Regions from separate parts of the Bacteroides caecimuris genome, predicted to be linked through region 2. Evidence: riboswitches for the same ligand, from Rfam matches in the RefSeq annotation. Region 2 holds a riboswitch; each other region holds the start of a gene.
The links. Region 2 has a riboswitch for cobalamin ahead of A4V03_RS14015 (TonB-dependent receptor plug domain-containing protein). Riboswitches for the same ligand answer to the same signal wherever they lie in the genome.
Positions count from the first base shown of each region.

Region 1 (4,188 bases), 520 kb from region 2:
TTGCTGAAGTTTCTCCAGATCTTCTTCTATTCCCTGAAAATCTTTTTTCAATTCCTGCTTCATGGTAGATACTACCCATTCGTACGCTTCATTAATCAAATAGATTTCAGAAAGACGGACCGGGATCAATTCAGCAGGATACTTCTGTCCTTCTTTGCGTACCTCCAAAGTAGCGATTACATCTTCCGCCTCCTTCACAACTCCACCTTTAGGTACGGTGAAGGAACATTCGAAAGCAATATCGTCAGCTCCTGTAATCCACAAATGGGAAGTATAATAAGTTCCCTCTTCCTGAAACATTTCCTTGCTATACGCACATTCCCATGTGCCGACTTTCACCAACGAAGCCGAATCGTTCTCTTTCAGTTCCTGCCGGATGACGTCTTTACCATAACCGGCTTTTCCTTTAAATGCGGATATACGAAAATTTCCCGTCCATACATCGGGATTATAGAAAAGAAAAGAGCCTTCGCCATCTTCAAACTCATTCCAGTCTGATGGATAGTTCATAGAAAACCATGCTCCGGGAGAGATAAATTTCTTGCCTTGCATCCTTTTATATTAAAATGATTACTTGGGCAAAAATACGAATTAAAAACGAATATCATTTACCTATCGGCTGTATTTTCCTCCTCACTTCTTTAGAAATCTCCAAAAACATATAATTCAACTTTCCGGAATGGATTCCTTCTTCGTTCTCCTTATACTTCTTATTAGCATATTGTTTCGATTTCTCGAAAGTCAGTAACGACATCTCATTCTGCGATTTGCCTACCATTGTAGAGTCCAATTGTTCATCCGGGAAAAAATCATCCAGATCGACATCACCAATCATTGTTGTCTCCAGGAAGTTTTTATCCGTGTGCGAATTATCCGTATAGTATCCTACAAACATGTGCCCCGGTGTACGTACCAGGATAGGATCAATATTAATGGCGCGAAGCAACGACGCAAACAACACACTCCCATCCACACAATTAACCTGTGAAGATTCCAGTGCATCATCAAACGTACGGACGCGCTGCGAGAAAACAACATTGCTCGAAAGGCTGGTATTGGAAACAGAACTATAACGGAATTTACGTTTCTGCAATATATTCCAAAGGGCATATACCTGCTTGTCTACTGCCCCTTTAGCCTTACTCTGATAACCGAGAAAACGATTAACAATCCGAGTATCCAATGCCTCGCGAAGCAACTGATCGATCATCGGATTCTCTTCATTGACATAAGCCGCAAAGAAAATACCGGTATCATGAAATTTAGTCCCGTTAGCCACATATCCCAACAGACACTCATTGATACTACGCACTGAAAAAGTACGTACCCGTTGTCCCAAATCTTTTCCGTTCATCTCCACTGTGATAGCTACGCTTACCGGCTCTGCCTGCACCTCATTTTTCAGTGCCTCGTAATTCCAGATAATATCAGGATAAATCGTATATTCCGTCCTAGGCTTGTTTAATACAAATTCCGACACCGAGCGGGAGAAAAAAGGCGTTTCGGCTACTTCAATCCGCACACGACTATAAGCTGTCTTCGATTTCAGCCGAACGGCAATACACGACTTCGGATTCCCCAAACACGTTGAATCCGACGGAACAATCACTTGTGCATCGGTGGTGGCAACAGACAGAATCGCCGAAGGAAATATATTCCCTCCCAGATCGTCTACAATCTCAAAACCGGAATTGAATGAAGTATATTTAAACACAGACATACTGCCAAGCAGAATTAACAGTACCACAACCGATCCTATTATTTCCTTCCGATGCCGTTTTAAGTCAATTTTTATCATTATTTGTAGTTTCTATAGTCAAACATTTCTATTATATCTCGCTAACAAAGATAACAAATAGCGAGCGTTTTTTCCTAAAGAAAGGTAGAAAAAGAAAGGATTATTTTGTATAAAGGAAAAAGGAAATTACCTTTGCTTTCAAAGTAAAAAAACAAATTATGAAAATGAACATAAATATTATTCCCGTTTTATGCTTCCTCTTGTTGTGCTCATGCAAAAACGGGAATGCCTCCAGCCAAAGTACAAACGAAACCATACAGGACACTATTAAATCCATCACCCTGCCTGCCATCCCCGCAATGATGACAGCTCCCGAACAACGAGCAGATTTTCTAGTAAAACACTATTGGGATAACGTCAATTTCGCCGACACCAATTACATCCACCACCCCGAAGTGACCGAACAAGCCTGGGCAGACTATTGCGACATACTAAACCACGTCCCTTTGGAAACCGCACAAGAAGCCATGCGGAAAACAATCGAGCGAACAAACGTAGACAAAAAAGTATTCACCTACATCACCGACCTGGCAGATAAATATCTATATGACCCTAACTCCCCCATGCGTAACGAAGAATTCTACATTCCCGTATTAGACGCCATGTTGGATTCCCCTCTGTTAGAAGAAATAGAGAAAGTACGTCCCAAAGCCCGCCGGGAATTAGCCCAGAAAAACCGTATCGGCACCAAAGCCCTGAACTTCAACTACACATTAGCCTCCGGCGCACAAGGTTCCCTCTACCAACTGCAAGCAGAGTACATCCTCCTATTCATTAACAACCCCGGCTGTCATGCCTGTACAGAAACGATAGACGCCCTGAGAAATGCCCCTATCATCAATCAACTTCTGGAGCAAAAGAGACTTACAGTCCTCTCCATCTATCCCGACGAAGAGCTGGACGAATGGAGAAAACACCTAAATGAATTCCCCCAAGAATGGATCAACGGATACGACAAGAAATTCGCCATCAAAGAGCAACAACTATATGACTTGAAGGCAATCCCCACCCTCTACCTTCTCAACAAGGAAAAGACTGTACTCCTAAAAGACGCCACCACACAAGCCGTTGAAGAATACCTGTTAATAAAAAGCGAACAATAAGCAGCCTTGATCCTTTCTTTTTGGTTCTTTCTCTTTCGTATCAAGACGAAAGAAAAAGAACATCCCTTTGGAAAAAACAAATAAACTCCCTATCTTTGCCGCGCATTGGTTTGCGACTCCCATGCGGGGGAAGCAATTAAAAGGGAATCAGGTGCAAGTCCTGAACAGTCCCGCTGCTGTAAGTTCCATACCAAGTTACAAGCAATTCACTCATTGCCACTGGAAACCAATCCGGGAAGGCGTTTGTAACAGGAACAAGTCAGAAGACCTGCCATGCAAATAAGTTTCACTGCTTTCGAGGAAAAAGCGTTGAGTCTAATGAACCGGACAAGTCGTCTATCATTTCATTCATCACTCTGATTCAGAGAAAGTGTGTTAAAACGGATAAACTCTGCCAAGTTTATTTATGCGTGTCCGGTCGAAGGGATTTCGCCCGGACACTTTTAACCAACAACAGACTGAAAAAGAAATAAATGAAAAAAAGAACATTTAATAAAGTGATCTTTGCAGTATTTAGCTGCCAACTCTTATCTATATCACTTTTTGCACAACAGCAAAAGGTAGATACGACACATACATATTCTATTCCCGAAATAACAGTATCAGATATCTACCAGACCCGCGAAATACGCTCAACCGCTCCCCTGCAAGTCTTCTCCAAAGATGCCCTGAAAAACCTGCACGCCCTGCAAGTTTCCGACGCGGTGAAACACTTTGCCGGAGTGACCGTAAAAGATTACGGAGGTATCGGCGGACTGAAAACAGTATCCATACGAAGCCTGGGAGCCCAACATACCGCCATCGGCTATGACGGAATCACCCTAACCGACTGCCAAACCGGACAAATAGATATCGGGCGTTTCTCGCTCGACAACGTAGACCGCCTTTCTCTAAACAACGGACAAAGCGATAACATCTTCCAACCTGCCCGCTTCTTCGCGTCAGCAGGCATATTGAATATACAGACACTCACGCCGCTATTCACCAAAGGCAAAAAGACCAACATAGCCGGAGCTTTCAAAACCGGCTCCTGGGGATTAATCAATCCCTCCCTGCTACTGGAACAACAATTCAATAAAACATGGAGCATGTCAGCCAATGGCGAATGGATGTCCTCCGACGGACATTATCCGTACACATTACATTATGGAAATGCGGCAGAAGACCTGTCCTCACGTGAAAAACGAAAGAATACAGACGTACAGACATTCCGTGCCGAAGCCGGACTTTACGGCAACTTCTCCGATAAAGAACAATGGCGATTGAAAGGCTACTACTTTCAGTCCT
Region 1 is NZ_CP015401.2:2,707,174-2,711,361, forward strand. It holds gene A4V03_RS11745 (DUF3805 domain-containing protein) at 1-552, opposite strand, end outside; gene A4V03_RS11750 (hypothetical protein) at 605-1,798, opposite strand; gene A4V03_RS11755 (DUF5106 domain-containing protein) at 1,957-2,901, shown strand; cobalamin riboswitch at 2,990-3,191, shown strand; gene A4V03_RS11760 (TonB-dependent receptor plug domain-containing protein) at 3,375-4,188, shown strand, end outside.
Region 1: it holds a riboswitch for cobalamin, as region 2 does, so the genes downstream of both, A4V03_RS11760 (TonB-dependent receptor plug domain-containing protein) here and A4V03_RS14015 (TonB-dependent receptor plug domain-containing protein) in region 2, are expected to answer to the same signal.

Region 2 (4,188 bases):
TTCAGTCCCATCAGTAATAAAATTGCGGGATACTATTTTATTTTGTTTCACGTCATAGAGAGCGTAAGTAATAGTATTACTTTCCGTCACATAGCTCCATTCTACACTTGTCATATAAATCGAATCTCCACTCAAGCACATTTCACTGGCAGCAACTCCCAAATTTCCTGTCACACGATCTGTCTGAGTATCTATAATAAAAACATCCGATCCCGTTCCATAATAATCTCCTCTCGAACTCACATATATACGTCCGTATCTATCCAACTTCATACGGTGAAGATTTATAGCTACATCAATTGTTTTAATAACTTGAAAGGTCTTCAAGTCAATCACCGATACCGTCCGGTCATAATCCGGGAAACGATAACCGCCGGAATTGGCAACATAAAGTTTCCCGTCCTTTATTACCATTTCTTCCGGTTGATAGCCGACTACCACTTCACGGGTTACAGCCAAACTTGTCGTATCCACCTCAACCACTTTTCCCGGACGCGCATTGGGATCTATTCCGACAGGACCTGCATAAGAACTTACATAAGCCTTTCCGTCATTAAAAGTGATATACCGGCAATTTATCACATTTATTTGCCCCAGATGCTGTGCCGTTTCCACATCCATCACCTCTATAAAATTCGAGCAATTGATTACAGCATACAGCTTATCTCCATAAATCTGCAAATCATTTCCAACATCCCCCAGTTCTTTCACTACGGACGGATTTCGCTCGGCATAAATATTACGATGATACTTACCGGTAGTACTGTCATAAAAATCAAGTGTACACTTATTACTTCCCATATTTCCTTCATTGAGAAGATACATTCCTTTAATGCTGACGCTCCCTAAAGCTCCCTTGCCAACGTCTATTTCGTCAGAAGGTAGAACCGGAAGCTCGTCCCGACAAGCCAGCAAACAACAACCTGTTAATATACCAAGCAAGGCACGCGAAAGAATATTATTCACAATCATATCGTTAAGTTTAAAATGAATTTAAAGTTAGTTCCGGGCATCGGATAAGACCTCACCACCTCATATTGTTGATTAAAAATATTATTTACTTCCAAGGTCAATTTGAAATCATACTTTCTCCAACTGAATTTCTTAGCCAAAGAAAAATCACTTGTATACCAAGGGAGACGATAATTCTCCGGAGTATTGGCCGAAACATCATAGCGCTCTCCCGTATATACAAAGCTATAATTCAATTCCCATGATTTATATCCCGCATTTAATATAGCCGATCCACTATGCCAAGGGATATACGATATTTGCCCCCCATACGTATCTTTATCCGATTTATCAGTAAAATCCTGCGCTTTCTGATACGTATATGATAACCGACTGTCAAATACCCAATCGTTACCAAACTTCCAAAGTCCTTGCAAAACGACATCCACTCCTTTTATTTTAACAAGTCCCATATTAATCATTGTCCAACGAAAGAAATTATTGGTAGGAGTAGCTATTATTTTATTTTCCACCTCATTATAATACGCATCCAATTGCACATTCAGTGCTTGCAGCCAGGTTCCGGAAGATAATTTCTGATAAGTGAATCCTACGTTATACTGATTAGTATACTCAGGTTTCAGCTTTATATTCCCTATAAATGTATAATACAAATCGTTCAAAGTCGGCATACGAAATATCCGTTTGTAAAAAGCACGCAGATTTAAATCAATATTCTTGAAAGGTTTATAAGAAGTGATAACGGTAGGAGTAAATTCCATCTTATTCCCAGCCGAAGTAGTATCTGAAGCTACGTTCTCATTTACAAAAGTTCCCAAGACACTGGCCTGCAACTTAAAGCGCTCAAGATGCAAAGAGGTAGCTGCCGCTACCAACGCCGTATTTCTTCGGGGATAAGGGAAATCAGTCAAATTAGCGTTCAGTTTATTCCATTGGTAGTCTGCTGAAATATTTATATCCCAAAAAGGAAAAAGAGTAACCCTGTTAGCCATTGACAAGTAAACTTCCTGTTGGCGATATGTATTATTTACATACATGGTAGCCTCCTCCTTTTGGGGATCCGCCAGATAATGCAGATAATCATATGCGTATTTGGCATTCAACAACAGACTGTACACATCACCAAAATCTTTTTTGAAAGAAGACTGGAAAAAGAAATTTGTATCCCATTGGCGATCCTCATGTGAGAAACGATTCCGCACAACAGCACCGGGATATCCACGTTCTGAATTATAAAAATAAGCTTTCGTACGCCAATAACCACTTTTTATCTTGCCATATAAGCCGCCCTCAGCACGCAGCGCATTGACATCCCCATTACGGCGTACTGCCGTTGTATCATATCCTCCATCCACCGCATAAGTAAATTTATACTTTCCGGTTGTATACATATATTCAGTACTAAGTGACGTACTCACATTCTCACTCAGTTTCTGTTCCCAAAGCAAAGAGGGATTGACAACTCCGAAAGAACCCGTCTTAAAAGTCGCTTTCACATGATAAGCCCTATTCTCCTGAAAAACAGGTATTCTTGACTGTAGATAAATAGAACCTGCAGAACCAAAATCTTTCGCTGATTGGAAAATGGCACTTTTCTGACCATTATATAAAGTGACAGCTTCCATATTATCCAAAGAGAAACGTCCCAAATCAACCACTCCATTCTGCGCATTACCCAGTTCAATGCCGTCATAAAACACTCCTACATGATTCGTTCCCATACTTCGGATATTAACGGTCTTCAGTCCTCCTATTCCACCATAATCCTTTATTTGTACTCCGGAAAAATAACGTATAGCGTCCGCTACCGAATGCGCCGCCAGTTTCTCCAACTTATCCCCTGATAAAAATTGCACCGGAATTACCTCCTTGTTAATTCTGGCAGTAACCACTACTTCATTAAGATGATGCAAGCTGTCCAGTTTGCTTTGTGCTGACAACAATAAAGTCATACTCAGAAAGCATCCTATCCACAATACCCTAAAATAAATCCGCCCGAACATAATCCTCCTGTTTATTAATTAAAATAATAAACTTTCATAGGGTTACAGCGAGGATGCAATTTTCCATACACTCAAACATATACACGTGCTTCTCCCCGCATAATAGGGACACTCAAAAAGGGGATATTCCTCCTTCCTGAAACTTCACATCACCAATCAAAGATGTATTTTGAATAAAAAACCGCACTCTTCAAACTCTAATCCCGGAAAGTTTCAAGAATTCAACTTTGGCAGGTCTTCTGACTTACTCCATTTTCCTAACGCCCTTCCCATTCCTCCAAAGCGGAACAGTGGATCTGAGTATTGTAGGAAAAACTTTTGGCGGAGCTTACAGCAGCGGGTCTGTTCAGGATTTACACCTGATTCCCTTTTCACCACTCGTTCCGTAGAATCGGAAAAGTGACACCAAAATTTCTGGGGGCAAAGATACACAAATAGATACAAATCGGAAGAAAAATTCAACTAAAATAAAAACAAACTAATAATTAAGTCCTATCTTTGCCGTTCGAAAGGATCCACTATTATTTTTTCTAATTAAACATCTTATAAAAGTGAAATCTCCCGCGCTGACTATCACGTTACTTTGCCTGCTCCTTTGGGCAAGCTGTATTACCCGTAATAAGACATCTCTGGAAGCATTCAACCAAGATGTATATACCCCTGAATACGCTTCGGGATTTAAAATTCTAGGTACCGAGAACACCGCCAGCACACTTATACAGATTACCAACCCGTGGCAAGGCGCCAACGATGTAACAATGTCCTATTTTGTTGCACGCAACGGCGAGCAAGCGCCTGCCGGATTCAATGGTCCCGTTATCCCTGCCGGAGCCAAACAGATTGTATGTATGTCTTCTTCCTACATTGCCATGCTTGACGCATTGGGAGAAATTAGCCGGATCGTCGGAGTTTCGGGTATCGATTATATCGCCAATCCCTACATCCTTGCCCACAAAGATTCAATCAAGGATATGGGTCCTGAAATGAACTACGAACTGTTGATTGGATTAAAACCCGACGTAGTTTTGCTTTATGGCATAGGTGACGCCCAAACCGCTGTAACGGACAAGTTAAAAGAACTTTCCATACCTTATCTATATATGGGAGAATACTTGGAAGAATCACCGCTCGGCAAAGCTGAATGGATGATTGTTCTTTCCGAACTGACAGACAAACGGGAAAAGGGAATAGAAATATTCCGGGAAATCCCCCA
Region 2 is NZ_CP015401.2:3,222,895-3,227,082, forward strand. It holds gene A4V03_RS14010 (YncE family protein) at 1-972, opposite strand, end outside; gene A4V03_RS14015 (TonB-dependent receptor plug domain-containing protein) at 969-2,975, opposite strand; cobalamin riboswitch at 3,188-3,400, opposite strand; gene A4V03_RS14020 (ABC transporter substrate-binding protein) at 3,527-4,188, shown strand, end outside.

Region 3 (4,188 bases), 140 kb from region 2:
CCAGAGCCGTACGCTGATACTGATAACGTTCGTAAAGCTGATCGGCTACGAGCGCAGACATTTGGTGTACAGATTCGATGAAAATTTCTTTTGCTTTTTGTTCGATGGCATCTTTGTTGCGTTCATCTTCTACCAGATTTTCCGCTTTGATACGGGCTTCGATAGCCAGTCTTGGCATATTCAGTGTAGTGAACGAAAGATTGCCACGTCCTAAAGAAGATTTTTCTCCCGCCACATTTTCAAAAACACGGGTACGGCAACCCATCGTTGCCAATTCGTAAATGTAACGCTGCGGATCGTCGGCTTTCCATTTCTCGTTCTTGTTGAAAGGTGTGTCGAGGAACATGAAGTTCGGGAACAACGCTTTCGCAGTAGTCTGGCAAGCCTTCAATAACAAGTCGAAGTTGGGAGCCTCGTAACTGTCGGTCATTGCCTCTTCGATGTTCTCCGCTTTCATTGCCTTCTCAAAGTCTTTCTCCGAGTAAGAAACACCGTCTTTCACCTTGAATATCTGGATGGGGAATACAGGCACTTCTCCTCTTGTGCCGAGTCCTTCAATGGTAGCTTTCAGCAGTTCTTCGATCACCATACGGCCTTCGGCAGAAGTGTCCGTTCCGTAGTTAATGGAACTGAATACCACTTGGTTACCGCCACGGGAATGCATTGTGTTCAGGTTGTGGATGAATCCTTCCATTGCCTGATGCGTATCTTTACGGGTCTGCTGGTAGGCTTTTTCGACAATGCGTGCAAGGTGTTCCTTATCTATAATGATCTGTAAAGCGACCAAAGCGATGCGCAATGTTTCGCGTTCGGCCTCGGTGGACTTGATAGACGGAAGGTATTCTTTAATCAACGTGCGGATGGATTTTTCATCGGCCTGATTTCCGTTCTCCATAGCCACATAGAAGTTGATGAACGATGCCAGATGCTTACGGAAAGATTTCGCCACTCCTTTTGCCATGAAGAAGTCGAAAGCCGGAATCGCCTGTCCGCCATGCTGCTCATTTTGGTTGGTCTGAAAGATGATGGTAGCCAGCGTAGCATAGCTTTGGATGCTTTGCGGGGTGCGGATGCTACCGTTCTTTGTGCGGAAACCGCGTTCAAAGAGGTCATCCATATCATATTGGATACAGGTTGTCGTCTTTGTCGGATAATAATCCAGGTCGTGGATGTGAATGTCTCCCAACTGGTGCGCTTCGGCAAAACGTTTCGGCAACAAGTATTTATAGGTATAATCTTTAGTTACTTCGGAAGCAAACGTCATCATCTGCCCGGCAGGCGTGTGACTGCTCATGTTGGCGTTGCTCAAATTGACATCATTTTTGTCGATAGCCACAATGCCGTCCATCACCTGTTTCATCTGGGTTTTCTTATCACGCTCCGTATTCCGCCATTCGCGATAGATGATGTATTTCTTCGCCACCTCCGGCCGCACTTTCATCAACGACTTTTCTACCAAGTCCTGAATCTCTTCTACGGTGATCGTGGGGGTAGCAAACTGACTGATAACATTCATGGTGATGTCAGCAATCAACTGCTGCTCATCCTGAATACCACATGCACTGAATGCTTTACTAATTGCATTCTTAATCTTACTGATAGAGAAATCTTCTCTCTTACCATCGCGTTTGATGATACAAATTTCCGCGTAGTTCATAACTTTAACTCCCGAAAGCATTAATAAATTGAAAATAGAAAATCTCTTCGGCAGGTCTTCTGACTTATCCCTCCCCCGCAACACCTTCCCACACCGGCATCGATGCAGTGGCCTATTGTGCGGATTCTTAGAGAATTACAGCAGCGGGTACTGTCGCCGATTTGCACAGCGTTCCCTCATTGACTAAACCTCTTTTTAGCTCCGAAAACGGATGCAAAGATAGGGGAATATATAATAGCTTGGTTAGCTTTTAACATTAAATTTTGGGAAACTTTTCTTTCTCGCTGATACAGAAAGTTTTCCAAAACGGAAAACTTTTTTTCTGATTTTAACGTGGATAATATTCCAATTCCGTTTATTCTTTTTCCGAAAAGCAGACAATTCACAGACCGTCTATCCCCTATTGTAGCTACAAAAATGGGAATTTATTTTCTTTTGTTCTATACAAAATCAAAGAAATATTTCTGCTTTTTAGAAATTATCATCAAATTTCTCTTTTCCGCAATGTTTCCGAAAAAGGAGTAGAATTAAATTGTATGACACCCGGGTGTCAAGTGCCATGAAACCCGAGTGTCGTATAACTGATTATTGCAGTATTTTGTTTCCGACCTTACTGCTAGCAATAACTTCAATCGCTATTAGACAGAAGTATCTAACTCATAACCTGCCAAAAGGAACTAATAATCTCCTGCAATCCGACGCAAAACACATACATACCTACATACGGCCGCCACCCAAAACCTGATACAACGTAATCACACCCTGAATTTCAGTAAAACGGTTTGCCACTTGTGACAGTTGCGCGTTGAGCAACATTATATGATTACATTAATTATATGACTACACCGACTTTATCTTTTGTACTTATGTTCTTCTGTCTAAAAATCAGAATTACTCTTTTCCAGCCCTGGACTTTTCTCCCTCGCTCACTTTGATTTCCTCTTCAATCTGCCAATCATGCGTAGGGGCACTCTGTATGGGACGGAGACGTTCCTGCAACCATTAGAAAGCGATGAATAAGGTTGGCACGATGAAAAGCAGTGCCAGCGTACCGATAGTCATACCGCCAACTACTCCCGTACCCAACGAACGGTTACCGTTAGCTCCTACTCCACTAGACATCATCAGCGGGAACAGACCGAAAATCATCGTCAAAGCCGTCATCAGAATCGGGCGCAGACGGGCTTTGGCTGCGCTGACAGCAGAAGCAATCAGTCCCATACCGGCCTTACGGCGTTCGGCAGCATATTCCGTCAGCAAGATAGCCGTTTTTGCCTGCAGACCGATCAACATAATCAGACCCGTTTGCAGGTAAATATTATTCTCCAGTCCGAATATCCGGGCAAAAAGGAAGCTACCCATCAATCCGCAAGGCACACTCAAAAGAACGGCGAACGGAATAATGAAGCTTTCGTAGAGCGCACTTAGAGCCTGTTTAAATTTTCCTGAGATTATGTTAGATAGGCTTTACCAACCTGTTTTTATTCGTCCCATAGTCTCCGTCATGCTGCTCCTCACAACAACAGAAAATATACTCGAAAGCAACTCTCAAAACTGTGTCGGGCAAAACTCGGAGCGGGCTCTTAATAATCCACTTTTCATTCATTAATAAAAAAGTTCTCTTTCATTAATTGTAAACTTCTTATTATCAGCATGTAAACTTATTTTTCATTAACTGTAATCTATAAACGCAAGCTTCGTTTATAAAAACAAAGGCTTTGATTATAAAAACAAAGCTTGCAATTATATAATCAAAGCTTGCGTTTATAGTTTGCATCAAATGAAACAGGGCAGACGCATTATATTTTGTCTATCAATTAGTCAACTATTATCCATATTTCATTTTTATTATTTATCTTATTATTAATCTATTAATATTTTGTGTATTAATTATTTATTTGTATTTTTGTTGTATTGAATTTAAACAAAAATAAACCCTAAAATGAGCTTAATTAGTCTTTGTAAACAACTTGAAGATCCTCGTATTGACCGAAAAAAAGAACACTCTTTGGAAGTCATCGTTTATATAGCCTTGTGTGCTGTAATCTGTGGAAGTGAAAGTTGGAATGAAATAGAACGGTTCGGTATTTGTAAGTTTGACTTCTTTAAACGTCGTTTTCCTGATTTAGTAAAGATCCCCAGTCATGATACTTTCAATCGTTTTTTCAGTTTACTCAAACCCGGTTATTTTGAATTGGTCTTTCGTGATTGGGTATCTGAGCTTTGTGGTAAGTATGAAGGGGTTGTTGCTATAGTGGAGAGCACTCCGAAAGAGTGCTTCTAAAAGAAAAGATAAGGTGGAATCTTCCCGATTTCCATCTTTCTTTTTTCTTCTTATCAATAAAAACAATAAATGTTTTCCGAACCGGATATAAATGTGGAAACTTTACAAGCCGTATTATAGAACCAGTCATTTTGCTATAAAATCAATAGAATTTATCAATTATGGACTACAATTTTAAACTTTTATTCCTACATTTGCAGCCAAATGATAACTTATTAATAAAAATACAGATACCATGGCTAAAATA
Region 3 is NZ_CP015401.2:3,077,986-3,082,173, forward strand. It holds gene A4V03_RS13420 (anaerobic ribonucleoside triphosphate reductase) at 1-1,657, opposite strand, end outside; cobalamin riboswitch at 1,690-1,878, opposite strand; partial or broken gene A4V03_RS13430 (efflux RND transporter permease subunit) at 2,549-3,085, opposite strand; gene A4V03_RS13435 (transposase family protein) at 3,600-3,941, shown strand; gene A4V03_RS13440 (NADP-dependent malic enzyme) at 4,177-4,188, shown strand, end outside.
Region 3: it holds a riboswitch for cobalamin, as region 2 does, so the genes downstream of both, A4V03_RS13420 (anaerobic ribonucleoside triphosphate reductase) here and A4V03_RS14015 (TonB-dependent receptor plug domain-containing protein) in region 2, are expected to answer to the same signal.

Region 4 (4,188 bases), 1.3 Mb from region 2:
TCTCGGAAGAGCTTGTTGAGATTAAGATGATGCTGTCACTATCCACTTTTTCGGGAGTTGAGATAATTCGACATTCTATATCATTATCGGCAGTGTGCCAAAAAAGGAGGTTGCCTTGCTTGATGAAATCGTACTTGCTCATTGTCTTTTGATTTATTGTTTTTTTTATTTCCCTTTTCTTGAAGCCTTTTGACTTCGCCCAAAGGGGTTGTTTTCATGTGCGTCACAAACGGGGGGATGCAAGAACGATGAGCAAGGAACCTGCAACGAAATTTTATGAAATACCGTCATCTCCGATTACGGAAAGTTGTCGTCAAATTTTATTTCAGGTAGCGATAGCGGTACTTGGGCAATGTTCGTCCACCGTACCTTTGCACACGAAAACAGACCTGCGGCGTATGTCGGGGCTGTGAAGGGATTATACCCTTAAAACAGGAATATACCGGCTGTGAAACCGGTGGCGGAAGCTCTGCAGAGCATATTTATAAAAGTAACCGGGGAGCCTGTGCAAAAAAGAGAGCAACCACCCACTTTTGAGGCGGGTGGTTGCCAATGTTTCGGACAAACATCAGAAGTGGTAATCAACAACTCCTCCGATGTAGAGTATCGTTCCCGGTTCAAGCCTACAAACAAACTCCATAAACGTAAAGGACTGTTCGGCAAAAGACTGCAGCCATCGCCATCCAAATAGAAATGATAGGCGACATCCAACGGATTTTCCACTGCCTGTTTGAGATAATAGGTCGAACCCCATTCCAACATATTATCTGCCGTAAGAGCATTCGCTCTTTTTTTGATATTGGCGACATACTCCTCTTTCCATTGCTCTATTCCACCATTATAGCGCATGGTGTCATCGGATATAAGCTCGAACATTCCTTTGGGCAAGGCATGATTGACCAAATTGGCAATATCCTCTTTACGGTCTTCCTCGTCTATTTCTGAACAATAGTCATAGAAGCTCCCGTCTCCTTGCTGGAGTGTGTCCTCATTCAGATAGTTTTCTTTGTCTATCGGCTCCGTTGAAATTTGAAAAATCCTGCTGTGCATAATTGTAAATTTTAGATTGTCAAATATTTTCTTTTTTTCCTTTTCTTGAAACTCTTTTGGCTTCTCGTCGGGGAATGATTTTTATGCAGGACTGACAGCGGGAAAAGGACGGATAAGGCAAGTAAACAGTGTACGGGATGAAACGGAATACCCAACCGCCCAATGTAAGAGCACAGTCAGGCTCGTCCGACTATGCCCTGCAACGAGGTGGGGAGTGAAAGTCAATCTTCGATTTGTGGAAGGCTGCCGTGAAGAATATCCGGGAACCGTTAGTGAAAGCGATACTTGACGACCAGACGCACGCTGTACCTTTGCATATAAAATCTCTCCGAAGAGAATTGCCGACGTGAGATGAAAAGAGACCATAATTGAGAAACGCTATTATTCATAAGGGGAAAAGACTATTCGTGGTTGTTATAAATGCTTGATTAACATGAAAATACAATTCGCGCCATAAAATAATCCTTTCTTGAAATAAAAATCACAGAAAAAGAAACAAGATTAAAAAATAACCATTAACTTTGCACCAGTCAAGTTTCCAATCGAAGCGTCGAACGGAATTAAAAGGGAATCCCGGTGAAAATCCGGAGCTGTACTCGCAGCTGTAAGTCCTATTAAAGTTTATCGCACTCTTTGCCACTGGTGAAAGCTGGGAAGGCGCGATAAGCGGGATGAGCCAGAAGACCTGCTTGATGAGATAGATTTAGTGACCACGGGATAATTGGCATTAGATTAAAATGAACAGAGGCTCGTCCACAGGCACCTATATTCTTTTTGATAACCGATTTCTCATTCGTTGCAAATCTGTCGCAATAAAAACGAATGTGTGTTTAAACTTTTTGTTTAACTTTTAATAATTAAGTTATGAAAAAGAATTTTAGATTCTTGGCAATGGCTGTTGTAGCAATGGCCGCCGCAGTGTTCACGGGATGTTCATCCGACGATGACTTCCTTGCTCCGTATGAGGAGAGTGCGATTCAAACCCGCGCGATAAGTTCTACCAATGCGCTTATCGATTTTGATAACGTACCTTCCAGCGTAATGGCTTCTGACCAGTATGGAAACAATCTCTATTCTGCCACGGCCAACGGCAAGCAGGTAACGACCGGCTACATCACTCAAATCGGGCAAACCGGTACGTACATTCAGTTCCCGATTAACTATTTGGAACAAGAATGGGTAAGCGGACAGCCTTGGGAATATGAATTTTGGAATGGTGGTTTTGCCATCTCTAATTTCCATAATCTGACACAGGGGGATTATCAAAACCAATGTAGCGTGTACTGGCCCAACGGCGGTCATAGCGGTAAAAATTTTGCTGTAGCTTTCGGTTATAGCGATTCATACAATGATTCACAAGCAACCTATGACAAATGTGCGAAGATTTACCTGACCGATGCAACCGGCTACAGAGTCGTTACCACAAACACTCCTGTCAAGGGTACACCGAAATATGGTAAATTCAACAGCGTATGGGTTTGTAATACGACTTATACCTACTTAGTCATGAAGGATGGCAACTCGTTTACACAAGGCTCTTTGTCGGCACAAAAAGGATGGTTTAAGGTGGTATTTGTTGCGTTGGATGCGACGGGTAAACCTACAGGTAAGGAAGTAGAATACTATTTGGCAAACTTCGATTCCAGTAAAGATGCAGAATCAGGTTTGACCAATAAAATCCGTACCGGATGGAATCAAGTGGATTTAAGCGGTTTAGGTGACAGCGTATGTACTGTAGCTATCAATTTCGAAGGAAGCGATTCAAGCGCATACGGATTGAACACTCCTGCTTACGTTGCTATAGACGATATTGATGTAACCGTAAACGAATAACATGAATTTGGGGCAAATGCTTTTTAACGGCAAGTGCAAAGTATTTGCCCCTTTTTATTATATCCCAATGGAGATTGTAATCAAATACTTTCTTCAAGGGAATTTCAGCATTAAAATTATAAATATAATGAAGAAGTATTTGCTTTTATTCTCCTTGACGATATTTCTATTTGCATGCAACAAAGACGAAGAAATATCGCAGGACGTGATATTGCCTCCTGTCATTGAGTTGGATAGCGAGGACGGAATCTACGTTGTAAAGATAGGAAAAGAGGTCGTTATTGAGCCGACCTATCAGAATGTCGATTACGCCGTTTATTCATGGAAATGCAACGGTCGTATCATTTCCGACGAGCCTCAATTGAAATACATTTTCAACGAATGCGGTTCGTATTACGTTACCCTGCGTGTGGATACGAGGGATGCCAGCACAGAGGAAGAAATTCGTGTGGATGTCAATGAATTGGCTCCGCCCGTTATTTCATTGGTAACCCCCTCTATAGGGCTTAAAGTTGTCGCAGGACGCGAGTATATCCTTACACCCGACATTCAAAATGCAGAAGGAGCTACTTATTTGTGGACTCTTAACGGAAACGAAGTCGGAACGGAAAATACTTATACATTCAAGCAAGATGAGTTGGGAACTTATGAACTGACCTTAACCGTAACAAATGAAGACGGACAATCAAAGAAGACAGTTTCTATTGAGGTTGTCGATAAACTTCCGATTGAAATCGTAGTTCCGTCATCTTTATATTTTACCGAGAATAATACCAAATACGTAGAATTAGGACGTACTTTGTTTGTCCGCCCCTTTGTATCAATAAGTGCCGAGCCTTCTTATCAATGGAGTTTGGACGGGCAACCGATTGAGGGAGCCAATTCTTTGGTTTACGGTTTCAAACCCGCTAAAACCGGAGAACACACGCTTACCTTTACTGTGAAATACGACAATCAAGATACAAAAGCAGTGCTCACCCGTAATATTTCGGTCTCCGGTGTCGATGAAGTCAGTGTCAATATTCCGGTGAAATGTTGTGAAGCGGCCGGAAAAAGACCTTTTGCTGCCGGAAATTCCATTTACAGCAATAAAGTATATGAATTTGTTCCGGCTCCGGGACAATTTGTAAACGAAACGAATACAGCAGGTTTCAATGGGGAAAGCACGCACGAAGCAGCCTGTGCTTACGCACAAAAACGTCTTGATAATGAACAATATGTTTCTCTTGGAGGTTGGGGAGGATATATCGTAGTAGGATTCGACCACAGTATCGAAAACAAAGGCGGTTATGATTTTTCCATCAA
Region 4 is NZ_CP015401.2:1,914,089-1,918,276, forward strand. It holds gene A4V03_RS08175 (hypothetical protein) at 1-142, opposite strand, end outside; partial or broken gene A4V03_RS08180 (hypothetical protein) at 569-1,050, opposite strand; cobalamin riboswitch at 1,566-1,757, shown strand; gene A4V03_RS08185 (DUF4465 domain-containing protein) at 1,915-2,883, shown strand; gene A4V03_RS08190 (PKD-like domain-containing protein) at 2,885-4,188, shown strand, end outside.
Region 4: it holds a riboswitch for cobalamin, as region 2 does, so the genes downstream of both, A4V03_RS08185 (DUF4465 domain-containing protein) here and A4V03_RS14015 (TonB-dependent receptor plug domain-containing protein) in region 2, are expected to answer to the same signal.